DNA from 3 places in the Stenotrophomonas sp. STEN023 genome. Region 1 is predicted to be linked to each of the others. Evidence: predicted binding sites of a transcription regulator. Region 1 holds the regulator's gene; each other region holds the start of a gene.
What was found. Region 1 encodes FliA, which starts transcription of late flagellar genes. Its sites were predicted from a motif close to TAAAGTTTNNCNNNCNNNGGCCGATAA; they were not measured.
Positions count from the first base shown of each region.

Region 2: ACVOLV_RS09855 (methyl-accepting chemotaxis protein) is a predicted target of FliA. The motif match lies at 2,626-2,652, and genes of this name have one in related genera.
Region 3: motA (flagellar motor stator protein MotA) is a predicted target of FliA. The motif match lies at 4,917-4,943, and genes of this name have one in related genera.

Region 1 covers NZ_JBRREF010000108.1:3,106-12,803, reverse strand. The annotation lists gene ACVOLV_RS20270 (chemotaxis protein CheW) at 1-36, opposite strand, end outside; gene ACVOLV_RS20265 (ParA family protein) at 33-815, opposite strand; gene motD (flagellar motor protein MotD) at 815-1,762, opposite strand; gene ACVOLV_RS20255 (flagellar motor protein) at 1,766-2,506, opposite strand; gene ACVOLV_RS20250 (chemotaxis protein CheA) at 2,853-4,715, opposite strand; gene ACVOLV_RS20245 (protein phosphatase CheZ) at 4,719-5,339, opposite strand; gene cheY (chemotaxis response regulator CheY) at 5,339-5,731, opposite strand; gene ACVOLV_RS20235 (RNA polymerase sigma factor FliA) at 5,745-6,494, opposite strand; gene ACVOLV_RS20230 (MinD/ParA family ATP-binding protein) at 6,491-7,375, opposite strand; gene flhF (flagellar biosynthesis GTPase FlhF) at 7,362-9,194, opposite strand; gene flhA (flagellar biosynthesis protein FlhA) at 9,344-9,698, opposite strand, start outside.
Region 2 covers NZ_JBRREF010000027.1:495-10,192, forward strand. The annotation lists gene ACVOLV_RS09840 (STAS domain-containing protein) at 1-124, shown strand, start outside; gene ACVOLV_RS09845 (response regulator) at 121-486, shown strand; gene ACVOLV_RS09850 (chemotaxis protein CheA) at 523-2,484, shown strand; gene ACVOLV_RS09855 (methyl-accepting chemotaxis protein) at 2,781-5,033, shown strand; gene ACVOLV_RS09860 (methyl-accepting chemotaxis protein) at 5,167-7,800, shown strand; gene ACVOLV_RS09865 (methyl-accepting chemotaxis protein) at 8,207-9,698, shown strand, end outside.
Region 3 covers NZ_JBRREF010000004.1:13,582-23,279, forward strand. The annotation lists gene ACVOLV_RS01500 (DUF3016 domain-containing protein) at 1-211, shown strand, start outside; gene alr (alanine racemase) at 425-1,495, opposite strand; gene ACVOLV_RS01510 (D-amino acid dehydrogenase) at 1,495-2,760, opposite strand; gene ACVOLV_RS01515 (winged helix-turn-helix transcriptional regulator) at 2,911-3,390, shown strand; gene ACVOLV_RS01520 (classical arabinogalactan protein 4) at 3,808-4,215, opposite strand; gene msrB (peptide-methionine (R)-S-oxide reductase MsrB) at 4,333-4,800, shown strand; gene motA (flagellar motor stator protein MotA) at 4,973-5,827, shown strand; gene motB (flagellar motor protein MotB) at 5,838-6,773, shown strand; gene ACVOLV_RS01540 (hypothetical protein) at 7,007-7,489, shown strand; gene ACVOLV_RS01545 (DUF4031 domain-containing protein) at 7,503-7,778, shown strand; gene ACVOLV_RS01550 (DUF6630 family protein) at 7,896-8,438, opposite strand; gene ACVOLV_RS01555 (DUF3297 family protein) at 8,580-8,828, shown strand; gene ACVOLV_RS01560 (Na+/H+ antiporter) at 8,982-9,698, opposite strand, start outside.

The DNA of each region.
Region 1 (9,698 bases):
CTCGCCCAGATAGTCATCCAGCACATCGTTGCTCATGCGGCCTGCTCCAGCTGCGTGGCCTCACTGGCCAGCAACCATTCGAGCGCATGGCGGTAAGCGGCCATGCCGCGGCCTGGATAATCGTCACCAAGTACCGGCACGGTCAGCGCAGCAGGATTGCAGATACGGGTGTCGACCGGAATCGCGTCTTCCCAGACGCGTTCGCCGTGCCGGTCCTGCATCAGCTTCAAGGTTTCGTTGCCGGCACGGGTACGACGGTCGAACAAGGTGGGCAGCACCGAGATCGGCAGGGCACGCTTGCGCGAGCGCTCGACCATTTCGCCGGTACGGACCATGCCGTCCAGGCCATGCAGGGCCAGTGGTTCGGCCTGGGTCGGAATGATCAGGCGGTCGGCGGCAGCCAGGGCGTTGATCATCAGCAAGCCCAGCGTCGGTGCGCAGTCGAGCAGGATGTAATCATGCTGCTCGCCATGGCGGGCAAGCGCCTGCTGCAGGGCCAGGCCCAGACCGGGCTGGTTGGCGCTGCGACGTTCCAGCGTGGCCAGGGAGGCCTGCGCGCACAGATAGTCCAAACCAGGGATGTCGCTGTGGCGGGCCAGTGCAGCGATCTCATGTGGCGGCGTGGCGAACAGCTCCTGTACGCCCTGCGGCACCGGCTCAACCGGCACGCCGAATGCGCGCGTCAGCGAGGAATGGGGGTCCAGGTCGATCAACAGCACCTTGTGCCCACGTGCGGCAAGGCCGCGCCCGAGTGACAACGTGGTGGTGGTTTTGCCGACGCCGCCTTTTTGGTTGGCAATGGCCCATATACGCATCATTGGACTCCTTCGATGACCGCCGGTACCGCGCTGCGAACGGCGGGTGCGGCTGTGGTGCCGCCGTTGCCGCCTTCGTCGCTGGTGCTGGCTGTGGTGTTGCCGGAAGCAGGCAGATCGGCTGCCGCTGCCGAATCGGCGAGGATGATCACCATCACCCGCCGGTTGCGGTTGCGCCCTTCGGGCGCATCGTTGCTTTCGCGGGGGCGGAACTGGCCATAACCCACCATCGCCAGACGCTGTGGCTGCACGCCGTGATCGGCGAACAGGTGTACGACGCTGGCTGCGCGTGCGGCTGACAGCTCCCAGTTCGACGGGAACTGCGCGGTGGCGATCGGCAGGTTGTCGGTATGGCCTTCCACGCGTACGCCGTTTGGGGCATCCAGCAATACATCGGCCAGGGTGCCGAGCGTGTTGCGAGCGCCGGTGTCCAACGCCGCCGAACCAGTAGTGAACAAAATGTCGCTGTTGATCTCGACTTCGATCCACAGTTCGGTACGGCGCACGGTGATGACGCCCTGCTTGACCAGCGGGGCCAGTGATTTGCTCAGGCGGTCAGCAATCTGGTTGAGCTGGCGCTCGGCGCGCTGCAGCTGTTCCTGGTTATGGGCCGACACCGGCATGCGCATATGCGAGGCCATCGACGGCAGCTGGGTGGGGTCGGCCAGTGCGCCACCGGTCATGCTTGGTGCGCTGATCACCGATGGCGAATCAAAGCCACCACCCTGCAATTGTTTGTTGCCCACCTGCACCTGGCTGATGGTGCGCGGGGCGCCACCGAAGGCCGTGGTCAAGGCGTCGGCCATGACCCGGTACTTGCCCTCGTTCAAGGACGAGATGGCGTACATCACCACGAAGAACGCGAGCAGCAGCGTCATCAGATCGGCATAGGGGATTGCCCATGCTTCATGGTTGGCGTGCTCTTCGTGGTGCTTGCGGCGGGCCATGGCTCAGTTCACGTAGCCGGCCAGGCTGTTTTCGATATTGCGCGGGTTCTCGCCCTGGGCAATCGCGATCAGGCCTTCGATGATCATTTCGCGCTCACGGCAGCTGCTGGCGATGACGCCCTTGAGCTTGGCCGACACCGGCAGGAACAGCAGGTTTGCAGACGCTATGCCGTAAATGGTGGCGGTAAAGGCAGCAGCGATGCCATGGCCGAGCTTGCTCGGGTCGGCCAGGTTCTTCATCACCGCGATCAGACCGAGTACGGCGCCGATGATGCCCAGGGTAGGGGCGTAGATGCCCATGCCTTCGAACACCTTGGTAGCAGCCAGATCCTGCTGCTCCTGGCTGCCCAGTTCGATCTCAAGCATATGGCGGATGGTGTCCGGCTCGACGCCGTCGACCACCAGCTGCAGGCCCTTGCGGATGAACGGGTCGTCCTGCAGCTCAACCTGCGGCTCCAGGCCGAGCAGGCCCTGGCGGCGGGCGATATTGCTCCAGTCGACGATCTGCTGGACCAGCGCGCGGCGGTCGCTGGCCGGCGGGCGGATCACCCAGCGCACGATCTTGAAGGCGTGTTTGAACACGGCCGGCGAGGTGTGCAGCAGGATGGCCGCCAAGGTGCCGATGATGACGATCACGAAGGCAGCAGGTGACCACAGCGAGGACAGGCCAGCGCCTTTGAGGATGCTGCCACCCACCAGGGAGGCGAGGGCGAGGAAGAGTCCAATGATGCTGAGTCGGTCCATGGTGCGTATATCGGCCTCGTTGTAGCGGTCTTGAATCCAATGAGCGGTGCTGCTGTTGCTGTTGTTGCTGTTGTTGCTGTTGTTGCAGCTGTTGTTAGCCCCTCTCCCGCTTGCGGGAGAGGGGGTGGGGTGAGGGCAGCTCTGGCTTTGAAAGCTAGAAGCGCCCCTCACCCGCCCCGTCTTCGCGGGGCCGCCCTCTCCCGCGAGCGGGAGAGGGGATGTTGCTTTGGTGTACGAGTTAGACGCTGCCCTCACCCGCCCCGTCTTCGCGGGGCCGCCCTCTCCCGCAGGCGGGAGAGGGGACTAGCGGGATCGCGGGATTGCAGGCAGCTTGCGTCTGCATTGCTCAGCCCTGCACTCCACGCAGCCCATCCACATCCAGAATCAGTGCCATGCGGCCGTCGCCAATCAGAGTGGCGCCGGCATAGCCGTTGAGGCCGCGCAAGGCGCGTGGCAGCGGCTTGATCACCACTTCCTCGCGGCCGCGTACCTGGTCTACCACCAGGCCGAAACGGGCTTCGCCCATCTGCAGCACGACGATGGTCAGCAGCGTGGAGGGGGCCGGGGTGACCCCCAACCACTGGCGCAGATCAAGCAGGGCCAGGGTGTGCGACTTGCGGTCCAATACCGCGCGGCCGTCGAACCAGCCCAGCGAGGTGGCCGGTGCGTGCAGCACCTCCATCACGCGGGCCAAGGGCAGGGCGTAGACGTCTTCGCCGGCCTGCACCAACAGGGTCGGCAGGATCGCCAGGGTCAGCGGGACGCGGATCAGGAAGCGGCTGCCACGGCCCAGTTCGGATTGGATCTGGATCTGGCCGCTGAGTTCGCGGATGCGTGACTGCACCACGTCCATGCCGACGCCACGGCCGGAGATGTCGGTGACTTCCTGCTTGGTCGAAAAACCGGGCAGGAAGACCAGGTGCAGGCACTCCTCGCTGGTCAGGCGGGCGGCCGCTTCCGGATCGATCAAACCCTTGTCGCGGGCCTTGGCACGCAGGCGCTCCGGGTCGATGCCGGTGCCGTCGTCCTGCACTTCGATGCTGACGTAGTCGCCTTCCTGCTGTGCGGACAGACGTACCCGGCCCATTCGCGGTTTGCCTTGGGCTTCGCGCAGTTCGGGAGACTCGACGCCATGGTCGATGGCGTTGCGGACCAGATGCACCAAGGGGTCGGCCAGTGCTTCGACCAGGTTGCGGTCCAGTTCGGTGTCGGCGCCGATCAGTTCCAGATCGACTTCCTTCTGCAGCGAGCGGGCAACGTCACGGGCGACCTTCGGGAAGCGCGAGAACACCTTGCCAACCGGCTGCATGCGGGTCCGCATCACCGCCGATTGCAGGCGCGCAGTCGCAATATCCAGCGTGGAAACAGCGCGATCGAGCTCTTCGTCCTTCAAGCGCATGCGCAGCGTTTTGAGCCGGTTGCGTGCCAGCACCAGTTCGCCGATCAGGTTGACGATGGCATCCAGGCGCTTGGTGTCCACGCGCACGGTGTGCTCGGGCTCGGCGGCCTTTGCGGCAGCTGGTTTGGCTGCGCCTGCGGCAGGGCGCGCGGGTGCGGCGGGAGCAGCGGCCGGCTTGGGCTTGGGCGCAGCAGCAATGGCTTGCACGGCGACAGCGCCGGGTGCGGCGCCGCCATGCAGTTTGTCCAACAGGGCTTCGAATTCGTCCTCGTCGATCAGGTCATCGCCGGCCTTTGCCGCAGCGATGGGCTGGGCACCGGGGGTGCCGCTGCCATGCAGTTCGTTGAGCAGGGCTTCGAACTCGTCTTCGCTGATCAGGTCACTGTCGCCCGCAGGCGCAGCAACCGGTTGCGCGACCGCGACGACCGGCGCGGCGCCAACATCGAACTGCGCGATCAGCGCAGCAGGTGCGTGTTCTGGTTCGGTGCCCGAAGAGACTGCGTCGAGCATGGCCTGAAGCCAGTCCAGCGATTGCTGGGCGGCATCAAAATGGTGTGCCAGCAGTTCGGCCTTGCCGGCGCGGGCCATGCCGAGGGTTTCCTCGGCGGCGTGGCACAGTTCCACCATCGGATGGATCGCCAGAAAACCGGCGCCACCTTTGAGTGTGTGGAAACCACGGAATACGGCGTTGAGCTGCTCGCTGTCATGCGGTGCCTGTTCCAGCGTCACCAGCTGCTCGCCGAGGCGATCCAGGATCTCCTGCGCTTCGAGGATGAAGTCGGCGGCGATGTCGTCGGCAAAAGCACTCATGGCTTACAGCCCCAGATCCGAGAGCAGGTCGTCGGCGTCGACCTGCGACACGGCGTGGCGGTCCAGGCCATTGACGGCCGGACCAGCCAGTCCCTGGTTGCGGGCGTCTTCTTCCGGTGGCGGCAGGCCCAGCGCGCCAAAGCCTTCATGCACGCGACGGACGATGCCAACCACGCGGCGGATGATCTGCCCGGTCAGGTCCTGATAGCTCTGGGTCAGCGCCACTTCGGTGAGGTTGTGGCGGATGCGTTCGAGGATTTCGCCTTGGTCGGCATTGAGGCCATCGCTGCGCAGGCGCTCGGTCAGGGCGCGGCATTCCTCGGCCAGATCCAGTGTGCGGTGGGTTGCCTGCTCGGTCATCTGTACCACGTGATCCAGGCGAGCGCAGGCGTCATCCAGCTCGCCGGCTTCGCTGGGCACGCTGGGCAATTCGCCCAGGGCCTGACCCAGTTCGCGTGCGAGCCGGCCCAGGCCGGACATCATCGGCTGGGCGCGCAGGGCGGCCAGCGCGTCGATTTCCCGGCGCCAGCCGGCTTCGTCGCCGCTTTCCAATGCTGCCAGTGCGTCCTGCAGGCGCTGCACCAGGGCCGATTTGTCGTTCAGTGCTTCCCCGAGCTGGTTCATCAGGCGCTCGCTGCCAGGCGTTCGAAGATCTTGCCGAGCTTCTCTTCCAGCGTCTGCGCGGTGAACGGCTTGATGATGTAGCCGTTCACGCCGCTCTGCGCGGCCTCGATGATCTGCTCGCGCTTGGCTTCGGCGGTGACCATCAGGACCGGCAAGGTCTTGAGCTTGGCATCGTTGCGGATGGCCTTGAGCAGCTCGATGCCAGTCATCACCGGCATGTTCCAGTCGGTGACGACGAAATCGAACGGCTGGCTCTGCAGCAGTGACAGCGCGGCATGCCCGTCCTCGGCTTCGGCGGTATTGGTGAAGCCCAGATCGCCGAGCAGGTTCTTGACGATGCGACGCATCGTCGAGAAGTCGTCAACGATCAGGATGCGCATGTTCTTGTTCAAAAGGCTTTCCTCTTCATGGTTCCTCGAGGCCGGCGTCTGCCGCCTCGAAAATCTTCAGCCGCCCGCGCAGGCGCAGCATGGCTTGGCCGTGGATCTGACAGACGCGGGATTCGCTAACGCCCAATACCGCGCCGATTTCTTTCAGGTTCAATTCCTGCTCGTAGTACAGCGACAGCACCAGCTGTTCGCGCTCCGGCAGGTGGCCGATGGCCTTGCCCAGCTCGGCACCGAACTGGCTGCGCTCCAACACCTGCTGCGGGTTGGGGCCGCCGGTGGTCGGGGTGTCCAGTTCGCCCTGGTCTTCGATGCGCGATTCCAGGCTCAGCACCTGCCCGCGCGAGGCATCTTCGACCAGTCGCATATATTCGGGCAGCGGCAGTTCCATCGCTTCGGCCACTTCGCTGGCGCTGGCCGCGCGGCCGCTGCTCTGTTCCAGGCGGCGGATGGTGGCGGCGGCATCGCGGGCGCGGCGGTGTACCGAGCGCGGTACCCAGTCGCCACGGCGGATCTCGTCGATCATCGAGCCGCGGATGCGGATGGATGCATAGGTCTCGAACGATGCGCCCTGCTCGGCGTCATAGCTGCGCGAGGCCTCGATCAGACCCATCATGCCGGCCTGGATCAGGTCATCGACCTCGACGCTGGCCGGCAGGCGCGCGGCCAGGTGGTGGGCGATGCGGCGGACCAGGTCGGCGTGGCGGGTAATGCAGTCATTGGCCGCACTGCGCTGGACTTCACGGTATTGAGCGGCTGCATTGTTCATGCCTTCACCTTCTGCTGGATGATGCGTTCCAGGAAGAACTCAACGCCGCCGCGCGGGGCGGTTGGGGCTTGCCAGCGCGCGGTGCGACGGGCGATTTCGTTGATGGCCAGCGAGGCTGGCGCGGAAGGGTAGAGCTTCACCACCGGCTGCTGGCGCTGCACCGACAGGCGCAGCCAGTCGTCCTGCGGCACGCAGCCCAGGTAGTTCAGCGAGACATCGATCAGGAACTTCTCGCAGACCCGCACCAGCTTTTCGTACAGGGCGCGGCCTTCATTAGGGTCGCGCACCATGTTGGCGACGACCTGGATGCGGTCCACGCCGCGCTCGCGCGAGAGCACCTTGATCAGCGCGTAGGCATCGGTGATCGAGGCCGGCTCGTCGCAGACCACCACCACGGTGTCCTGGGCGGCTTGGCAGAAGGTCAGCACGCTGTCGGTGATGCCGGCGGCGGTGTCGATGATCATCACATCGAGCTCGCGTTCCAGCTCGGAGAAGACATTGACCAGGCCAACGTGCTCGGCCGGCTGCAGTTCGGCCATGTGCCGACGGCCCGAGGCGGCGGGCACGACCAGCACGCCGTTCGGACCTTCGATGATGACTTCTTCCAGCGTGGCGCGGCCGGCGACCAGATCGGCCAGGGTGTGCTTGGGTTGCAGGCCCAGCACCACGTCGATGTTGGCCAGGCCCAGGTCGGCGTCGAGCAGCAGGGTGCGTTTGCCCATGCCTGCCAGTGCCACGGCCAGATTGGCCGAGACATTGGTTTTACCTACACCGCCCTTGCCGCCAGTGACCGCGATGGTGCGTACCGGGCCGGCTGGTTCGTGCCGGGTTGCCGACAGCGGGAAGGTGTTGGTCAGCTTGGCGTACTCACGCGACTGCATTGTTCAACTCCGTGTTGCAGGGCATATCGGCCGCGCGGCGCAAATCTTCAAGGCGGAGTACAAGATTTGCGGCAGAGGCCCGATAAAGGTCTTCCGGGACGTCCTGGCCGTCGGTCACCCAGGTGATCGGCAGGCGGTGATCGACCGCCACCGACAGGGCCGAACCGAAGCGGCCGGTCTCGTCCAGCTTGGTCAGCACCACGCCCTGCGGGTTGGCGGCGCTGAAGCGGCGCACCACTTCGTCCATGTCCTGGAAGGCGGTGTTGGCCGGCAGCACCAGCAGGGTGCGGATCTGGCCGGCGGCGCGCAGCCACTGCAGCTGGGCAGTGAGGGCGCGGTCGCGCTGGCCCAGGCCGGCGGTGTCGATCAGCACCAGCTTGTAGTCGGCCAGCTTCTGCAACAGCTGGTTCAGGTCGGTGCCGCTATTGGCCTCGTGCACGGCGATGCCGAGCTGGCGGCCGAAGCCGTACAGCTGCTCGCGGGCGCCGATGCGCTGGGTATCGGTGGTGACCAGGGCCACGTCGCGGGCGGCATGGGCTTCGGCGAAACGCGAGGCCAGCTTGGCGATGGTGGTGGTCTTGCCGGCACCGGTGGGGCCGACCAGGGCGATGACGCCACCGGTTTCCATCGGGTCGACCGGTGCGATCGGCAGCTTCTTCGAGATCAGGCCCAGCATCAGCCCGCGCGCGCGGCTGGGGTCGATGTCGGCCGGGATCTGGGTGGCGACGTCGCGCGCCAGGCCCGCGTCGAAACCGTATTCGTCCATCAGGTCCAGCGCATTGGCGCGTACCGCGCTGCCGCGCAGGCGTTCATCGGTGAAGCGGTTCATCTCGCGCTCGATCAGGTGGCGCATGCCGGCAACTTCCTGGCGCAGCTGGCTGAGTTGTTCGTCGTCGCGGGTGATGATCACTGGTGCGTTGGTGCCTGCACTCACCGGGGAGCTGGCGACGGCGGCGGCAGGTTCAGTGGATTCAACAGCGCTGGCGATCAGGCCTTCAGCGGGCTGCGGGGTAGCGACTGCAGCGATGGCTGCTACCGCAGCGACCGGCGCTGCGATTGCCTCGATTGCGGGCGCTACTGTGACGGGTGCGATGGCGGCCGGGGCTGGATTGAGCACCGGTGCCGCGGGAAGTGCCGGGATGGCTGCGGCAACGGTCGGCTGCGGCAACTCCGGCTCCGGCATCGGCGGGTCGATGACAAAGCGAGCGCGTTCCATCGGTGCAGGCGGCTCGATGGTGACGGCGGCGATGGCGTCGGCAAAGCTGGCCTGCTGGCTGACCGCGGGTGCGGCGGCCAGCGGCGCGACCGCAGCGGCGCTGCCGGCGGGACGGAAAGCCGGCACCACCGGCAGTTCGTCGGCGCTGGCCGGCTGGGTGGCGAAGACGGGCTGCGAGACCGGCGCGCGCGGAGCAACCGGTTCAACGTCGGCGGACTTGAGCAGGCCGGCGAAACGGCTGCCCGGTGCCAGCTCGATGCTGTTGTCGATGGAGCGGCCGGTGGCGCCAACCGCCGAACGTGCCAGCGCGGCGACGGCCGAGGTGGTGGCGGTGACCGGTTCCGGCTCCGGCGTCTTGCGGCGGGTCATCGCGGCCATGATGGCTTCGGCGGCGCTGCGTGGCTTGGCCGGTGCCGGTGGGGCCGGGCGGGTGGCTTCCAGGGCCTGCTTCACTGCGGTTTCGTCGTAATGCGCGGCCGCCACGATCTCCACACCTTCCTCGATCCGGCGGTTGGACAGGATCACGGCATCGGGGCCATGTTCCTTGCGCACGAGGTTCATGGCGGTGCGCATGTCAGCGGCGACGAAACGTTTGATCTTCATGCTTTGGTACCGGGAGTGAGGCGGCGAAGGAGTGGCGTTGGCGATGTCGAACATGACGAAGCGGGCTCCTTCTTGCGGAATGGGGGCGGTGCAACAGGTGTCTGGTTTCCGTCACCGGCATGGCTGCCGGTGTCGGCTTTCGGGCTGCCTCAGCTGATCGTGCCGACCAGCTTCAGGCGTTTGTCTTCCGGTACTTCGCTGTAGGCCAGGACCGACAGCGAGGGAACGCTGTGGCGGACCAGGCGTGCCAGCGCGGCGCGGACCGGGGCCGGTACCAGCACTACAGCCGGTTCGTTTCGGGCCTCCTGCTTGCCGACGCAGTCGGCAAGGCTTTGGTGGAGGCGTTCGGCGAGACCAGGTTCCAGTGCGGCGCCATTGCCTTGTGTTGACTCCTGCAAGACGCGTTCCAATTGCGGGTTGAGGGTGAACACCGGCAGCTCGGGCGAGGAACCGGCGATCTCCTGCACGATGAAGCGGCCCAGTGCATTGCGTACTGAGGCGGTA
Region 2 (9,698 bases), on a different contig from region 1:
TGGCACCGTCTTTGACAACGCTACCGACACCTTCCGTGATGCCGCGCGCCTGCTCGGTGTCCTCCGGACCCTTGGTCTGGAAGCAACCCCTGACACAACGAAATCTGTGGAGAACGCTGCATGAGCGCACGAATCTTGGTGGTGGACGACTCGGCGTCGATGCGCCAGATGGTCTCTTTCGCCCTCACCTCGGCCGGCTTTTCGGTTGAAGAGGCCGAGGACGGCGCGGTCGCCCTGGGCCGGGCCAAGGGCCAGCGCTTCAACGCCGTGGTCACTGACGTCAACATGCCGAACATGGACGGCATCTCGCTGATCCGCGAACTGCGCCAGCTGCCGGATTACAAGTTCACGCCGATGCTGATGCTGACCACCGAGTCGGCTGCCGACAAGAAATCCGAAGGCAAGGCCGCCGGCGCCACCGGTTGGCTGGTCAAGCCGTTCAATCCCGAACAGCTGATTGCCACCGTACAGAAAGTCCTGGGCTGATCTGCCCACCTGCCCCACCGATCGGATACCGCGCCAATGAGCATGGACCTGCAACGTTTCCACGCCACCTTCTTCGAAGAAAGCCGCGAAGGGCTGGATGCAATGGAGGCCGGCCTGCTGGCACTGGAAGACGGCCAGCACGACCCTGAAGTCATCAACTCCGTGTTCCGCGCCGCCCACTCCATCAAGGGCGGTGCCGGCACCTTTGGCTTTGATGCCATCGCCGCACTGACCCATGTACTGGAGACGCTGCTCGATGAGCTGCGCTCCGGCAAGCGTGCGCTGGAAGGCAACGCGGTCGACGCAATGCTGGGTTCGGTGGACGTGCTGCGCGCCCTGCTGCGCGAAGTCGAACATGGCCAGGCCGCCGACCCGGCCGCCGTCAAGGCAGTAACCGATCGTCTGCAGGCCGTACTGTCCGGCACGGCACCGGTTGCGGTGGCTGCAGTGAAGCAGGAAGAAACCCCGGATGCCTGGCAGATTGGCTTCGCCCCGGCGCCGTCACTGTTCATGAGCGGCAATGATCCGCTGCGCATCATCCGCGAGCTGGAAACCCTGGGCTCGCTGCACGTGGAACCGCGCATGGCGCGCCTGCCCAGCTTCGATCAGCTCGATCCACTGGAAGCCTACCTGGCCTGGGACCTTGGCCTGGTCGGCAAGGTGCCGCGCAGCCGCATCGAAGATACCTTTGCCTGGGTGGTCGACGACTGCGAACTGGACATCCGTCCGGCCGCACCGCCGAGCCTGGCCGTCGAAGCACCGGTCGCTGCCGTTGCCAACATCGCCGAGGCCGCCGTCAAGGCACCAACCGGCGGCCAGCAGCACGAAGCCGAAAGCTCGATCCGGGTCAGCGTCGACAAGGTCGATGCACTGATCAACCTGGTCGGCGAACTGGTCATCACCCAGGCCATGCTCAAGCAGGTTTCCGGCGGACTGGATCCGGCCCACGCCGAGCAGTTGCTCGCCGGCCTGGATCTGCTCGAACGCAATACCCGCGACCTGCAGGAAGCCGTTATCGGCGTACGCATGCTGCCAGTGGATGCCGTGTTCCGCCGCTTCCCGCGACTGGTCCGCGACCTCTCCAGCCGCCTCGGCAAGCAGGTGCGCCTGCGCACCATCGGTGAAGGCACCGAGCTGGACAAGGGCCTGATCGAAAAGATCGCCGATCCTCTGGTGCATCTGGTCCGCAACTCCATCGACCATGGCCTGGAGATGCCGGACGTGCGCCGCGACTCCGGCAAGGACGAAACCGGCACGATTACCCTGGCAGCTTCGCATCAGGGCGGCCACATCGTCATTGAAGTCAGCGACGACGGCCGCGGCCTGAACCGCGACAAGATCCTCGCCAAGGCGCTGGAACGCGGCTTGAGCGTGCCGGACAACCCGACCGATTCACAGGTCTGGGATCTGATCTTCCAACCCGGCTTCTCCACCGCCGACGCTGTCACCGACCTGTCCGGCCGTGGCGTTGGCATGGACGTGGTACGCCGCAACATCCAGGCACTGGGTGGCGAAGTGCAGCTGGAAAGCCGTACCGGCGCCGGCACCCGTGTGCTGATCCGGCTGCCACTGACGTTGGCCATCCTCGATGGCATGACTGTTTCGGTTGCCGGCGAAACCCTGATCCTGCCGCTTGCCTACGTACTGGAAGCATTGCAGCCGCAGCCGGACGATATCCGCAGCATGGCTGGCGAAGGCCGCGTTCTGCGCGTCCGCGGCGAATACCTGCCGATCCTCTCGCTGGGCCAGTACTACGGCTATCCCGACAATCCGCAGGCCGAACCACTGGTCGTCGTGGTAGAAGGTGACGGCCAGAAGATCGCGCTGGAAGTCGATGAGCTGATTGGCCAGCAACAGGTCGTCGTCAAGAACATCGAGAACAACTACCGGCGTATCAGCGGCGTCTCCGGCGCGACCATCCTCGGCGATGGCCGGGTTGCGCTGATCGTCGATATCGGCGGCCTGGTGCGCTCGCTGCGTACCCAGCAAGCCGCCTGATCCCGCCATGACGTAACTGACGCCGCTCGCCCACCACCTGGGCGGGTGGCGTTCTGCTGCGCGTCCGCTGCTGCCGGGCGCGACGATTGACGCTGAACGTTCAGCCGTTGCAGCTGGCTGAATCACAACCGCAGCGCGCCTTCAAGAAGCTCGGAAAGTTGCCGATACCGCATCGCAATGCAATCAGGTTTGTCAATCAACCTGGGTCGCCGTCGCGACCAGCAGCTCGCACGACATTCCACAGCAGCGCCGGACCTGTGGATCGCCCCCTATGCCCGCCTACGGAGATGTCTGCAATGAAGTGGTTCCAGAATCTGTCGATCACGCGAAAGCTGGTGCTTGCATTCTGCAGCACCAGCCTGCTCACCCTGCTGCTTGCGCTGTTCGCGCTGTGGCGGATGAACGTGGCCGACACCCAGATACAGCAGGTCAACAACAACTGGATGCCGGCCGTCCAGCAGCTTGGCGAAATGCGCGCCCAGCTCGGTGAATACCGTACCTTCGAGCAGGCCCAGCTGAATTACCAGGGCAACCCGGAACAGTTGGCCGACTACGACAAGCGCATGGCCGACAGCCGCAAGCTGATTGAAGCAGCCGAGAAGGCCTACGATGACATCGAAGCCGACTACAGTGCCAGCGAGCTGGCCATGTACGACAACATGAAGCAGCAGCGTGCAGGCTACTTCGAAGCGCACGACCGCATCGCCGCCGCGATCGCCGCCGACGACTTCGTCACCGCCAACGCCATCTCCAGTGGCGATTCACGCAAGCTGCGCCGCGCCCTGTTCGACCAGCTCAAGCAGATGTCGCAGTACAACCAGGAGCAGCTGACCAAGCAAACGGCCGAATCACGCCAGGCGCATCAGCGTTCGTTGATCGCCATCGTGATCGGCCTCGGTGTGGCCTTGCTGCTGGCCGCCGCACTGGGCTGGGCGATCATCCGCGCAATCATGCTGCCGCTGGCCGACGCCGTGCGCGTGGCCGACGATGTCGCTGCCGGCAAGCTTGACCGCCGTATCGATGCCTCGCGCCGTGACGAAGTCGGCATGCTGTTGCTGTCCATGCAGCGCATGCAGGCACAGCTGCAATCGGTGATTGGCGCACAGCGTGAGATGGCGCGCCAGCATGAGACTGGCATGATCAGCTACCGCATGGACGAGAGCGCATTCCCCGGCGATTACGGGGTGATGGTCAAGGAAAGCAACGCACTGGTCGCCTCGCACATCCAGATGCTGCTGTCCGCACTGGAAGTCATCAAGCGCTATGCCAACGGCGATCTGTCGGTCGACATCGAACGCCTGCCCGGCGAGAAGGCCGTCATCACCGAGACCGTGGATGCGGTCAAGGCCAGCCTGTCGGCGATCAACAGCGAGATCAAGCGGCTGGCCGGTGCCGCTGCACAGGGTGACTTCTCGGTGCGCGGCGATGCCAATGCCTACCAGCATGATTTCCGCGACATGGTCAGCAGCCTCAACCAGCTGATGGAAACCACCGACGGCAACCTGTCCGAGCTCTCGCAGCTGCTGCAGGCCATCGCCCGCGGCGACCTGACCGCGAAGATGCAGGGCGACTTCCACGGCGTGTTCGCCAACATGCGCGACGACGCCAACGCCACCGTCAGCCAGCTGACCGACATCATCAGCCGCATCCAGCACGCAGCGTCCAGCATCAACCTGGCCGCCACCGAAATCGCCACCGGCAACAGCGACCTGTCGCGCCGCACCGAGCAGCAGGCCGCCAACCTGGAAGAAACCGCCGCCTCGATGGAGGAACTGACCTCCACCGTGCGCCAGAACGCCGAGCACGCCCGTCAGGCCAACCAGCTCGCCATCGGCGCGCATGGTGTCGCCAGCCAGGGCGGCAACGTCGTCGGCCAGGTCGTCACCACCATGAGCGCGATTGAGGCCTCCTCGAAGAAGATCGGCGACATCATCAGCGTCATCGATGGCATTGCCTTCCAGACCAATATCCTGGCGCTGAACGCTGCGGTGGAAGCCGCGCGTGCCGGTGAGCAGGGCCGCGGTTTTGCGGTGGTCGCCTCGGAAGTGCGCACCCTCGCCCAGCGCTCGGCGGCGGCAGCCAAGGAAATCAAGGGCCTGATCGATGACTCGGTCGGCAAGGTCGGCGAAGGCTCGGTACTGGTCCAGCAGGCAGGCGCCACGATGGATGAGATCGTCACCTCGGTGCAGCGCGTGACCGACATCATGGCCGAGATCTCGGCGGCCTCGCAGGAACAGAGCGCCGGCATCGACCAGGTCAACCAGACCGTCATGCAGATGGACGAAACCACCCAGCAGAACGCCGCGCTGGTGGAAGAAGCCACCGCCGCCGCGCGCTCGATGGAAGACCAGGCCAACCAGCTCAGCGAGGCGGTTGCGGTATTCCGCATCGACGCCGTGCAGGCAGTTGTCGCGCAGCCCCAGCAGGCCAAGGCTACATTCGCTCCCGCAGCTCCTGCCCCGGCGCGTCGCCTGCGCGCAGTCGCCCCGGCGCAACGCGGCAATGCCGCCGTGCGCGTCGACAACGACGGCGACTGGCAGGAATTCTGATCGCCAACTGCACACGCATGAACGACGCCCCTGAATAGGGGCGTCGTCATTTCAGTGCAAGAAAACGCTCCAGCTCCGCCTGCAGATGCCGATGTACTGACAAACCCCCTCCTTATCAGGCCAGCAGTAACCCATGTCTTTGCCCACAAATTTCCTCACCCGCAGTATTGCAATGCGCTTGATGCTGGGAACGGCATTGGTCGCGACCTTCGCATTCGGCCTCACCGCATTGTTCATCTACCTGCGTAGCAGCGATGCTCTGCTGTCGGCCTCGCGGGTAAGTCTTGAGAACATCGCCCAGCTCGAGGCCCAGCGCATCTCCACCGAGCTCGGCCACGGCTTTGAAGCCAACGACACCTTGTCGCGCAGCTTCCTGGCACTGCGCCAGCAAGGTGGCTTCAGCCGCTTGAGCGCCGCGCAGGTGCTGCATTCGCAAGCATTGAACAATCCGCAGTGGGTCGGCGTCGGCACCTTGTGGGAGCCGCAGGCCTTCGACGGCGACGATGCCAACCATATCGATGCCGACGGCCATGACGCCAGCGGCCGCTTCATGAGCTACTGGGCCTGGCAGGACGGCGCACCGGTGCAGGAACCGCTGCGCGGCTACGACGTGCCCGGCGACGGTGACTGGTACCTGCAGCCGGCCGCGACCAAGAAGCCCTCCGTGCTGGAACCCTACAGCTATGAGATCGGCGGCAAGAAGATCCTGATGACCACGCTGGCGACGCCTATCGTCCAGGATGGCCAGTTCCTGGGTGTGGTGACTGTGGACTTCGCCCTGCAGTCGCTGCAGGATCGTCTGTCCAAAATGCGCCCGATGCAGGAAGGTTATGTCCGCCTGCTGTCGCCGGTGGGCACCATCATTGCCGACCGTGATCCGGCCAAGGTCGGTACCAAGGCTGATGATGCGGACACGCGTGCGATGCTGGCCAACACCGCCAGCAACAAGATCACCTTCGAGCAGCGCCACGATGCGGCCCTCGGCGAAGAGGTGGTGGAAACCTATGTACCGTTGAAGATCGGCAACGCCGAGCAGAACTTCGCCTTCGGCGTCGTGGTACCACGCGCCCTGTTGATGGAACAGGCACGCGCCCTGCTGTGGACCATCGTCGTGGTCGGCGTGGTTGCTGCCCTGTTGCTGTGCGGCGCCCTGTTCCTGCTGCTGCGCAGGTTCGTCTTCAAGCCGCTGAACGAGGCCGTCAAACTGTCCGACAACATCGCAGCAGGCAAGCTCGACAATGCCGTCAGCGTGCAGCGTGACGATGAGCTGGGTGCCCTGCTGACCTCGATGCAGCGCATGCAGTCCCAGCTGCAGTCGGTGATCGGCGCGCAACGCGAAATGGCCAGGCAGCATGATGCCGGCGTAATCAGTCACCGCATGGATGAAGCAGCGTTCCCGGGTGATTACGGGGTGATGGTCAAGGAAAGCAACGCACTGGTCGCCTCGCACATCCAGATGCTGCTGTCCGCACTGGAAGTCATCAAACGCTATGCCAACGGCGATCTGTCGGTCGACATCGAACGCCTGCCCGGCGAGAAGGCCGTCATCACCGAGACCGTGGATGCGGTCAAGGCCAGCCTGTCGGCGATCAACAGCGAGATCAAGCGGCTGGCCGGTGCCGCTGCACAGGGTGACTTCTCGGTGCGCGGCGATGCCAATGCCTACCAGCATGATTTCCGCGACATGGTCAGCAGCCTCAACCAGCTGATGGAAACCACCGACGGCAACCTGTCCGAGCTCTCGCAGCTGCTGCAGGCCATCGCCCGCGGCGACCTGACCGCGAAGATGCAGGGCGACTTCCACGGCGTGTTCGCCAACATGCGCGACGACGCCAACGCCACCGTCAGCCAGCTGACCGACATCATCAGCCGCATCCAGCACGCAGCGTCCAGCATCAACCTGGCCGCCACCGAAATCGCCACCGGCAACAGCGACCTGTCGCGCCGCACCGAGCAGCAGGCCGCCAACCTGGAAGAAACCGCCGCCTCGATGGAGGAACTGACCTCCACCGTGCGCCAGAACGCCGAGCACGCCCGTCAGGCCAACCAGCTCGCCATCGGCGCGCATGGTGTCGCCAGCCAGGGCGGCAACGTCGTCGGCCAGGTCGTCACCACCATGAGCGCGATTGAGGCCTCCTCGAAGAAGATCGGCGACATCATCAGCGTCATCGATGGCATTGCCTTCCAGACCAATATCCTGGCGCTGAACGCTGCGGTGGAAGCCGCGCGTGCCGGTGAGCAGGGCCGCGGTTTTGCGGTGGTCGCCTCGGAAGTGCGCACCCTCGCCCAGCGCTCGGCGGCGGCAGCCAAGGAAATCAAGGGCCTGATCGATGACTCGGTCGGCAAGGTCGGCGAAGGCTCGGTACTGGTCCAGCAGGCAGGCGCCACGATGGATGAGATCGTCACCTCGGTGCAGCGCGTGACCGACATCATGGCCGAGATCTCGGCGGCCTCGCAGGAACAGAGCGCCGGCATCGACCAGGTCAACCAGACCGTCATGCAGATGGACGAAACCACCCAGCAGAACGCCGCGCTGGTGGAAGAAGCCACCGCCGCCGCGCGCTCGATGGAAGACCAGGCCAACCAGCTCAGCGAGGCGGTTGCGGTATTCCGCACCGCTGCGGATGCCGCCAGCAAGCCTGCAATCAAGGGGTCGGTCGCCACCGTTGCACAACATCCACAGCAACGCCTGCGGCCGGTTGCCGCCAGCGCTCGCAGCGGACAGCCAGTGCGCAAGCTGGACGATGGCAACTGGCAGGAGTTCTGATCGTCCCAATGTCACATCGAGCCCCCGGCACTCTGTGCCGGGGGCTTTTTGTTTGCGTCGCCTCAATGGCCACCAAGCGATGCAAGCCACCAGTTACACCTGATCGTAAGAGAGTCAGTGAAACAGGCTGAAACCGTGAATGCGCGCACATTCAGTCCAAGCGGCACATCACTAAATCGTCCTGACGTCTTTGAACCGCTAAGACTTGTGATGCGCATTCAATCAATTGTGCTGAATCCTTCAGAATTCCGGACGTGAAAACTCCTACAGCAGCGTGAGAAAGCGCCGTTATCGGCTATGACAACACCCGCATAGGCTTGCGGCGTGGACACTACGCTGTGTAATCCAGGGTTGGATGACACCCCTCCTCAGCGTCCAAATCTGCAGTCGATCCGGAGAGTTAGAGATGGAGTTCTTTCGCAACCTCAGCATCGCCAGAAAACTTGCAGTTGCTTTCACTCTTACCACCCTCACCACCCTGGCCATGGGCGGTTTCGCCGTAGTGCGGCTGAACCAGGCCACCGCACAGCTGGAACAGGTCAGCTCGCGCTACATGCCTGCCGTGCAGTACTTGGAGCGGATGCGTGCCGATCTGGCTGAGATCCGTATCGCCGAGCTGTCGCAGCTCTCGCACCTGCACGAACCTGCCTTTGTCGCCGAGTACAACCAGCGCATCAGCGATCAGCGGCAGAAGCTGGCCGAGCACCGCAAGCAATACGAAGCCTTGTCTGCCGACACCACCCAGCAAGGCTTGTACGCGGAAATGGGCAAGACCTTGGACGCCTACTTCAGTGCCCACGCGCTCATGGAAAAGGCCATCAACGAAGGTCAATTCGAGCTGGCCCAGAGCGTCTCCAACGACCAGTCGCGGATCAGCCGTCGCGATCTGTTTGATGCCGTCGAGAAGCTCAGCAGCCAAGTAGCCTCGGTACTGGACAAGGAAGTGGCCAACGCCAATGCCGCGCAGACCCGCAGCACCACCGCCATCATTGTCTGCATGCTGCTGTTGGGCCTGTTGTCCGTGGCCTTGGGCGTGGTGATCGTGCGCGCCATCGTGCGTCCGGTGAATGATGCCCTGCGCGCCGCCGACGACGTCGCCAATGGCCGCCTTGACAGCAACATCGACAGTAGCCGCAAAGATGAAGTAGGCGCGCTGCTCGCTTCGATGCAACGCGTGCAGCACCAGCTCAAGGCCGTCATCGGCGCGCAGAACGAGATGGTGCGCGAGCACGATCAGGGCGCGATCAGCTTTCGCATCGACGAATCCCGTTTCCCCGGCGAGTACGGCCGGATGGTGCGCGAGGTCAACACCCTGGTTGCCCAGCACATCGGCGTCAAGATGCGCGCTGTCGAGGTAATGCGCCACTACGCACGCGGTGACCTGTCGGTGGACATGGACCGCCTGCCCGGCGAGAAATTCGCCATCACCCAGGCGATGGACAGCACCAAGGCCAGCCTGTCGGCGATCAACAACGAGATCAAGCGGCTGGCCCATGCGGCGGCGGCAGGCGACTTCAGCCAGCGTGGCAATGCCGATCAGTTCGAGCACGATTTCCGCGACATGGTCGGTGGCGTCAACTCGCTGATGGAAACCACCGAAGTCAATCTTGGCCACCTCTCCAAGCTATTGCAGGCGGTAGCGCAAGGCGATCTCACCCAGCGCATGGAAGGCGATTTCCATGGCGTATTTGCACGCATGCGCGACGATGGCAATGCCACGGTCGACCAGTTGGGCAGCATCGTCGCAGGCATCCAGGCGGCCAGCGGCAGCATCAGCCTGTCGGCCAGCGAGATCGCCACCGGCAATGACGACCTGTCGCGTCGCACCGAGCAGCAGGCAGCCAATCTGGAAGAAACCGCCGCCTCCATGGAAGAGCTCACCTCCACCGTCCGCCAAA
Region 3 (9,698 bases), on a different contig from region 1:
CATCTACCCGCCGCGCATCACCCTGCAGTTCACCCTGACAGACGCCAATGGCCAGGTCATCGACCAGGGCGAGCGCAAGCTGTCCGATACCGGCTACCTGCTCAACAGCAGCTTGCCCAGCAACACCGACCCGCTGCGTTATGAGAAGCGCCTGCTCAATGACTGGGTGCGGCGTGAGCTGCAGAGCGATCGAACTACGGCTGGCGTGTAAAGCGTAATTGATTGAAACGAAAAGGGCCGCATCGCGGCCCTTTTCCCCTGTAGTGCCGAGCCATGCTCGGCAGAGGCTTGCCCGATAGACCCCACCCGCAGTACCGAGCCATGCTCGGCAAAAGCGTTACCAACACTGCATCAGCAAAGAGCCAACCCCTCCCCAACCCTCCCCTCCGCCTACGGCGCAAGGGAGGGGGCAAAGGCCTTGTTCCTACAGATACACCCGCGGCGTGCGCTTTAGGCTGCACGGCAAGCGATAGGCGCTGGTATTGCAGCGCGGTGCCAACTCCGAGATGGTGGGTGCATTTCCCCACAACTGCACGATGCTGCCGCGTGCCGCCTGCGGGTGATCGGTCAGGTCCACGGTCAGCATGTCCATCGATACACGACCAATCAGTCGCCCCGGTACGCCATCGATCAACACCGGTGTGCCATTGGGTGCGAACTGCGGATAGCCATCGGCGTAGCCCATCGCAACCACGCCTACACGCGTTGGCTTTTCAGCAACAAAACGCGCGCCGTAACCCAGCGGTTCGCCGACGGCGAGTTTGCGCACCGCGATCACCCGCGATTGCAATGTCATCACCGGGCGCAGCTGCGCGGCATGCGGGCTGGGCTGCGGATACAACGGATCGGCACCGTACAGCATCAGCCCGGGGCGTACCCAGTCACTGCGCACATCCGGCCAGCCCAACAGCGCCGGCGAATTGCACAAACTGGTTTCACCTGCCAAGCCTTCGGTTGCACGGACGAAAACATCGAGCTGTTCGCGGGTACGGTTGCTGTCCAGCTCATCGGCGCGCGCCAGGTGGGTCATCAACACCAGCGGGCCGACCTGCGGCAGTGCGGTCAGGCGCGCGTGCGCGTCGCGGAACTCCTCCGGCGACAAACCCAGCCGATGCATGCCACTGTCCAGCTTCAACCAGATGCGCAGCATGGCATCGGTCTTGAACGCCTCAACCGCTTCCAGCTGCCACGACGTGGCCACCACCACCCAGAAATCGTGCTCGACGATCAGCGGCAGTTCGGCCGCATCAAAGAAGCCTTCCATCAGCAGGATCGGGCCGCGGATACCCGCCTGACGCAGCTCCAGCGCCTCTTCGATGCAGGCCACGCCAAAACCATCAGCCTCGTCCTGCAGCGCGCGGGCGCAGTTCACCGCACCGTGGCCGTAGGCATCTGCCTTGATGATCGCCAGCGCCTTGCCACCGCCGAGCTGGCGGGCCAGCCGGTAGTTGTGGCGCAGTGCGTCCAGGTCGATCAGTGCCTGTGCCGGGCGCATCAGTGCTGGCCCTTGCCGTAGCGGAAGATATCCAGGCCTTCGGTGCTGATCTGCGGCTGCTTGCCGCTCATCAGATCGGCCAGGTAACGGCCAGAGCCGGCCGCCATGGTCCAGCCGAGGGTGCCGTGGCCGGTATTGAGGAACAGGTTGCGGTAAGGCGTTGCGCCGATCACCGGCGTGCCGTCCGGGGTGGCCGGGCGCAGGCCGGTCCAGAAGCTGGCCTGCGACAGATCGCCACCGTCCGGGTACAGGTCCTTGACCACCTTCTCCAGCGTGGCGCGACGACGCGGTTCCAGCGACAGATCGAAGCCGGCCACTTCGGCCATGCCGCCAACGCGGATACGGTCCTCGAAGCGGGTGATGGCGATCTTGTAGCTCTCGTCGAGGATGGTCGAATTCGGCGCCATCGCCGCATTGGTGATCGGCAGGGTCAGCGAGTAACCCTTCAGCGGATACACCGGCAACTGCATGCCCAGCGGTGCCAGCAACTGCGGCGAGTAGCTGCCCAGCGCGAGCACGTAATGATCGGCGGTTTCCAGCTTGCCGTTGATGCGCACGCCGGTGATGCGGTCACCATCGGTCTGGATCGAGGCGATGTCCTGGTCGAAGCGGAACTCGACGCCGGCCGCTTCAGCCAATGCCGCCAGTTTGGTGGTGAACAGCTGGCAGTCGCCGGTCTGGTCCTCGGGCAGGCGCAACGCGCCGACCAGCATTTCGGTCTTGCCGGCCAGCGCCGGCTCAACCCGGGCGATGCCCTGGCGATCCAACACTTCGTAGGGCACGCCGTACTCGCGCAGCACCTCGATGTCCTGCGCGGCGGCATCGAGCTGCTGCTGGGTGCGGAACAATTGGGTGGTGCCGAGCTGGCGGCCTTCGTAATCGATACCGGTGGCGGCGCGCAGCTCGTTGATGCAATCGCGGCTGTAGTCGGACACCCGCACCATGCGCGCCTTGTTGACCGCATAGCGGGCGGAGGTGCAGTTGCGCAGCATCTGCCACAGCCAGCGGTACTGGGCGATGTCGGCGGTCGGACGGATCGCCAGCGGCGCGTGTTCTTCGAACAGCCACTTGATTGCCTTGAACGGCACGCCCGGGGCGGCCCACGGCGAGGTATAGCCGAACGACAGCTGGCCAGCGTTGGCGAAGCTGGTTTCCAGCGCCGGCGCCGGCTGCCGATCCACTACGGTGACCTCAAAGCCGGCCTGCCGTAGATACCAGGCACTGGTCGTGCCGATCACACCGCTGCCAAGCACCAGAACGCGCATTTTCATTCTCCGGACCACATCATTCCCTGCGTGCGGGGCAGCAGGGGCTAGGAACCGCGCAGTATATTCACGGCCAAGCAGTTGTTTCCCCTGTATTAGCTTGCCGAATCAGGTTAATTTCCCGTTTCGTTCATCAAAAGCAGAGCCACCATGGCCACCCGCAGCCGCGAACTGGACAAGATCGACCGCAAGATCCTGCGCATCCTGCAGCAGGAGGGCCGCATCTCCTTCACCGAGCTGGGCGAACGCGTCGGCCTGTCGACCACGCCCTGCACCGAGCGCGTGCGCCGGCTGGAACGTGAAGGCGTGATCACCGGCTACTACGCGCGGCTGGACCCCGCCTCGGTCAAAGCCAGTCTGCTGGTGTTCGTGGAGATCAGCCTGGCCTACAAATCCGGCGACATCTTCGAGGAATTCCGGCGCGCGGCGTTGAAGCTGCCCAACGTGTTGGAGTGCCATTTGATGTCCGGTGATTTCGATTATCTGCTCAAGGCACGCATCAACGAAATGGCCTCCTACCGCAAGCTGCTGGGCAGCACCCTGTTGACCTTGCCGCACGTGCGCGAATCCAAGAGCTACATCGTGATGGAAGAAGTAAAAGAAACCCTGTGCCTGCCTATCGCCGAGTAATGCCGAGCCATGCTCGGCATTGCGCCCCCTCCTTTTGGTCGCAGGCCAAGGGGAGGGTTGGGGAGGGGTCGCTTTTGGCCTTGGCTTGGAATGCTCCTGCCGAGCATGGCTCGGCACTACGCCCCCTCCCTTTGGCCGCAGGCCAAGGGGAGGGCTGGGGAGGGGTGGCTTTTGGCCTTGGCTTGGAATGCCCCTGCCGAGCATGGCTCGGCACTACGCCCCCTCCCTTTGGCCGCAGGCCAAGGGGAGGGCTGGGGAGGGGTGGCTTTTGGCCTTGGCTTGGAATGCCCCTGCCGAGCATGGCTCGGCACTACGCCCCTCCCTTTGGCCGCAGGCCAAGGGGAGGGCTGGGGAGGGGGCGCTTTTGGCCTTGGCTTGGAATGCCCCTGCCGAGCATGGCTCGGCACTACAGGTGTGCTAGCGCGTGCCTGCTGGCGGCGGCACCACCTGCTGCCCCACTCCACTGGGCACGGTGTCGTAATAGCGATTGGTGCGCGTATCCAGCACCCGGCCCGGGCTGGTCTGACGCATCTGCGGCGCCGGCTGGCCCTTGCTGTCGTAGATCGGGCGCACGGGCTGCGGCGGCTGGGTGATCGGCTTCGCCTTCGGAACCGGCTTGGGCTTGGTGACCGGTCGTGGCGGCAGCGGCCGCACATCCTCCTGCCGTGGATCGGTTGGCACCGTTGCCGGCTGCCGCGACGGCGGCGGCAGCGTGACCGGACGCGTTGCAGTCGGTGACGGTGGCTGCTGCAGCTGTGCGTGAGCGAACAACGGCACAAACGCCAGCACTGCCAGCACCAGATACGCCTTCGGTCCCATCTGCATCTCCCGTTCCTGCATGTGCTGAGCATGCGCGGGCCAAGCTTGCGCCGCCATGAATGCGCCCTTGGACTGGCCCCTGCCCGCCCCTACCATTGATACCTGCCCCACGGATGCGACGCCATGACTGCCTTCGACCTTTCCCCTCCCAGCACTGCCCAACGCGACGCCCTGATTGCAGGACTCAGCAGCGAAGAACAGCGTGTGCTGCTGCAGCACGGCACCGAGGCGCCGTTCTGTGGCGTGTTCCTGGATAACAAGCGCGACGGCGTGTACTGCTGCCGGCTGTGCGCCTTGCCGCTGTTCCGCTCCAGTACCAAGTTCGACTCGGGCACCGGCTGGCCGAGCTTCTTCGCCCCGTTCGATCCGGCGCATGTGCGCGAGATCCGCGACATCAGCCACGGCATGATCCGCACCGAGATCGTCTGCGCGCGTTGCGGCAGTCATCTCGGCCATGTATTCCCGGATGGCCCGCCGCCGACCTTTGAACGGCATTGCTTGAACTCGGTATCGCTGGGCTTTGTCGAGAATGGCCAGCCCTACCCGGACCCGCTGCAGCGTGGTGGTGCCGAGGCCCAGCCGGCAGCGTAGACAAGCGCACCACCTGTAGAGCCGAGCCATGCTCGGCTGAGGCTTTACCGTGTAGTGCCGAGCCATGCTCGGCAGAAGCATCACCAGTAGAGCCTCAGCCGAGCATGGCTCGGCTCTACAGATTTTCCGCTGACGGCCGACAACGGGATATCCCCATCCGTTGTCTGCTCCCATGCTCATCATCGTTGGCCTGCTCGTTGTCATCTTCGCTGTCCTGGGCGGCTACGTCGGTGCGCATGGCCGTCTGGCCGCGCTCTGGCAACCCTACGAACTGGTCATCATCGGCGGCGCTGCGCTGGGCGCGTTCCTGATCGCCACGCCACTCAAGACCGTCAAGCAGACCCTGCGCGCGACCGTCAGCGTGTTCAAAGGCCCGCAGTACAAGCGCCAGGACTACCTGGACGTGCTCAGCCTGCTCTATGAACTGCTCAACAAGGCGCGCCGCGAAGGCTTCATGGCGTTGGAAGAACACGTCGAGAATCCGCAGGAAAGCGCAGTATTCGCCAACTACCCGAAAGTGCAGTCCGACCACCACCTGCTGGATTTCATCACCGACTGCCTGCGGCTGATGATCGGCTCCAACATCGAGCCGCATGAGCTGGAACCGCTGCTCGAACTGGAGCTGGAAAAGCACCACCACGAGGCACTGGAACCTGCGCACGTGCTCAACAAGGTCGCCGACGGCCTGCCCGGCTTCGGCATCGTCGCCGCGGTGCTGGGCATCGTCATCACCATGGGCGCGATCGGCGGCGACATCAAGGAAGTCGGCGCCCACGTGGCCGGCGCGCTGGTCGGCACCTTCCTTGGCATTCTGCTCGGCTATGGCTTCATCGGCCCGCTGGCGGCGGCGGTGGAAGCCCGCGCCGAGCAGGACGCACGCATCTACGAATCGGTGAAGACCGCGCTGCTGGCCTGCCTGCGTGGCTACAACCCGAAGATCGCGCTGGAGTTCGCCCGCAAGACGGTGCCGTCGGCGCTGCGTCCGGGCTTCAGCGAGTTCGAGCAGCACCTGAAGTCAGTCAAGTAAGGCGCGCGCCATGACCGAGACCAAGCCAACGGTGATCGTACGCCGGGTGAAGAAAGTCCAGGGCGGCGGCCACCATGGCGGTTCGTGGAAGGTGGCCTACGCCGACTTCGTCACTGCGATGATGGCGTTCTTCCTGGTGCTGTGGCTGATGGCCGCCACCACCAAGCCCGAGCGCGCGGCGATCTCCGAATACTTCCGCAACCCCAGCCCGCTGGCCGGCAGCAGCAGTACGCCTGCACCGGGCATGGCCGGGCCTGGCGGCGCCAGCACCTCGATGATCAAACTGGGCGGTGCCACCGATGTATCGCGCGGCAACAGCAACGATCCCTTCCAGAACCAACAGGAAGCGGTGCCGACGCCAGTGCAGGAACGTGAGCGCGACAAGCAGCGCCTGGAAGCGCTGAAGCAGGAGCTGCAGGAAGCGATCAGCAAAAGCCAGGCGCTGGAGCCGTTCAAGGACCAGCTGCTGCTGGACATCACCCCGGAAGGCCTGCGCATCCAGATCGTGGACAAGCAGAACCGGCCGATGTTCGACCTCGGCAGTGCGCGCCTGATGCCGTACACCAAGACGATCCTGCTGGAGCTGTCGCACTTCATCAACCAGGTGCCCAACCACATCAGCCTTACCGGCCACACCGATACCACCGCCTATTCCACCCAACTGGGCTACGGCAACTGGGAGCTGAGTGCGGACCGCGCCAACGCGGCGCGGCGCACCTTGCTGGAGGGCGGCATGGAGGAAGTGAAGGTGGCACGCGTGGTCGGCCTGGCATCGTCGGTGCTGTTCGACAAGGCCAACCCGCAGAACCCGATCAACCGCCGCATCAGCATCGTGGTGATGACCAAGGAAGCCGAAGCGGCCGCGCTCAACGAGACCGCGACGCTGGCTCTGCCGCCGCCGAGCGCTGCCGCGGCGATAGATGTGGTGCCGACGGTGGCGGATTGAGGGCTGTGATCTTGGCTGCGAGCTGACGGCCTTACCCCTCCCCAACCCTCCCCTTGCGTGCGGCAAAGGGAGGGGGCTGTTCCTGCAATCTGCCGAAATCCCGCCGTCGCCAAGCTTCTGCCCTCCCTTTCGCGCAGCGATGGGGAGGGTTGGGGAGGGGTAAGCTTTGCCCAATCAAACGCCAAACCGGCTTGGCGCCTACAATAGGCGTCGTTTTCACTAAGCCGAACCTCATGTCCAAGCTCTCCAAAGCCAAGCGCGACAAGCGCAAGAAGCAGGCCCCGCGCCGCCCGTTCGCCCGCCTGAACGCCCAGCAGCAGGTGCAGAACCACGCCGTGCTGGTAAACGAAGAAGGCCAGGTCGTGGCCGCCATCGGCCTGCAGGGCAACGAATGGCTGCTGGCCATCGGTGGCCAGACCATGGGCAATGCCGACAATCCCGTGCCGATGCTGGCCATGCTCAAGCACCTGGCCAATGTGCAGGAAAAGGAAGGCCGCAAGGTCACCCTGGAATACTCCGCAGCGCTGCAGCAGATGATCGACGACCTGGCCGCCGACGAAGGCAAGACCGCCGACGATTACCTGGCCGGCCTGGTTTCCGAGTTTGAAGGCATCGAAGGCGAAGAAGCTGCGGAAGCAGCTGCTGATGGCGTCGCAGACGACGCCGTCGCCATTGCCGAAGAAGTGCCGGCCGACGACGACAAGTCCAAGGCCTGAGTCCAGGCTGGACGTGACGGTCTATATCGACGATGCGGTCCATCCCTGGCGCGGCGAGCGTTGGGCGCATCTGATGGCCGACACCTTGCCCGAGCTGCATGCGCTGGCGCAGCAGCTCGGGATTCCACGCAGGGCCTTCCAGAACCGCCCCAGCGGCGTGCACTACGACGTGCCTGCACCATTGCGTGAGCAGGCAATCATGCTGGGCGCGCACGCAATATCGCGGCATACCGATCGCGCGCAGATGCGCCGGGTGATTGCCAATGCGCGGGCGTTGTACCAGCCCTGACCAGCGGTTTGTAGGAGCGCCGTAAACCGCGAAGCACCGGTTCCGTCAGGTCATCGGCGCGCAGATTACTTCCTTGATGTCAGCTTCGCGGCTTACGCCGCTCCTACAAAAGCTTGCTCAGAACGGGTCGCTGCCCGGGCGCACTTCCACACCCAGCAACGAGCACAGCGCCAGCATCGCTTCGTCGTCGCGGCTCAGCGCCACCCAGCCGGCATAGGCATCGCCACCGGTATTCCAGTTCCAGACCGTGTAGCCGTGCTCGCGCAGGCGGTCATGGGCGGTGGTCATCAGCGTTGGCACGTCGAGGTCGTCGGTGAAGTCCTCGTCGTCGAAATCGCCGCCCCAGGCGATGTCCAGGTTCCAGCGCACGGCCATCTCGTTCAGCGCGGCGACGAAGGAATCGGTGTCCTTCCAGTCCACGTAGAAACCTGAACGCCAGTCGATGGCGTCCTTCAGGTCCCACAGCCATTGCTCGTCGGTGGCGTCTTCCTCGTTACCCGCGCGCGCCTCGCGCCAGGCATCGAACTGCTGCAGCGCTGCGTCCTCGTCACCGGGGTTGATCAGCCACAGCAGGTTCCAGACCCGCGCCGGATGGTCGTCTTCGTCGAAGTCCGGTTGCAGTTCGTCAGAGTCTTCGTAATCGGCGCTGTTGTCTGGCATGGGGCGGTTTCCACTACGTAATGGCGCGCATTTTGCCGCTCCCGGGCCGTCAACGGAAGCCATCAGAAACCGAAGCGGGGGCCGCAGCGGTTATCCTGTGCGGCAGAAGTCGGCCACGGTGGCCTGCACCCAAGAATCACGATGAGCGATACCCCTCCCGATCATTTGGCGATCAACCCGCAGAGTCCATTCCACAATGCTGAAGCCCTGCAGCGTGGCGTTGGCGTCCGTTTCAACGGCATCGAGCGCGATGACGTGGAAGAGTATTCCGTGCAGGAAGGCTGGATCCGCGTGCAGGCCGGCAAGGCCCGCGACCGCCGCGGCAACCCGATGACCTTGAAGATCAAGGGTTCGGTTGAGCCGTATTTTCTTGAGTTGAAGAACGTTTGAGAGCTTAAGAGCCTGCCCTCACCCCAACCCCTCTCCCGCGAGCGGGAGAGGGGCTAAAGCGGGATTGCTTGCGCTCTGAAAGCCCCTCTCCCGTTTACGGGAGAGGGGTTGGGGTGAGGGGAAGCTCCTAGCTAAAGAACCTCCAAACCACCCTCAATCCCGCTGCCGTGTCTCCAGCAGATCCAGATTACGGATCATCTTGCGCGCGATCTCATCCGATACCTGCCCGCGCCGGGTCAGCCGGAACAGCTCCTCGCGCTCAGCATTCAAGCCGGCCGTGCGCAGGCTGCGATAGGCCTGCTCCATGCGCCGCACCTTCTCCGGGTCTTCATCCGGCCCCTGCCCTTTCTCCAGATTGCGCTGGTACAGCAGGCTCACCCGTGCCGCGGCATCGTTGAGCAGTTGCACGGCGCCGGTCGATTGGCCCTCGACCAAGCCCTGCCGGGCTTTCTCAACCGCCGCCAAGGCCGCCTTGGAGGAGGCCCTGCGGGCAAGGTCTTCCTCGCGCCGGCTGTCGTCGTCCTTGGGCAGCTCCAGGCCCTTCAGCAGACGCGGCAACATCAGGCTGGCACCGACCAGCGATACCAGGATCACTGCTGCGGCCAGGAAGATCACCAGATCGCGCGCCGGGAACGGCTCACCGCCGGGCACCATCAAGGGCAGCGTCAACACACCGGCCAGGGTAATCGCACCGCGCACGCCAGCCACCGACATCGCCAGCACCACCCGCCATGAGGTACTGGTGGTTTCTTTTTCGCCACGCATCCGCGCCCGCAGCAGGTTCCAGCGCAGCGACAGCCATACCCATATCAGACGCAGCACCACCAGCACGGCATTGATCGCCAACACGTAAACCAACAGCCACCACGC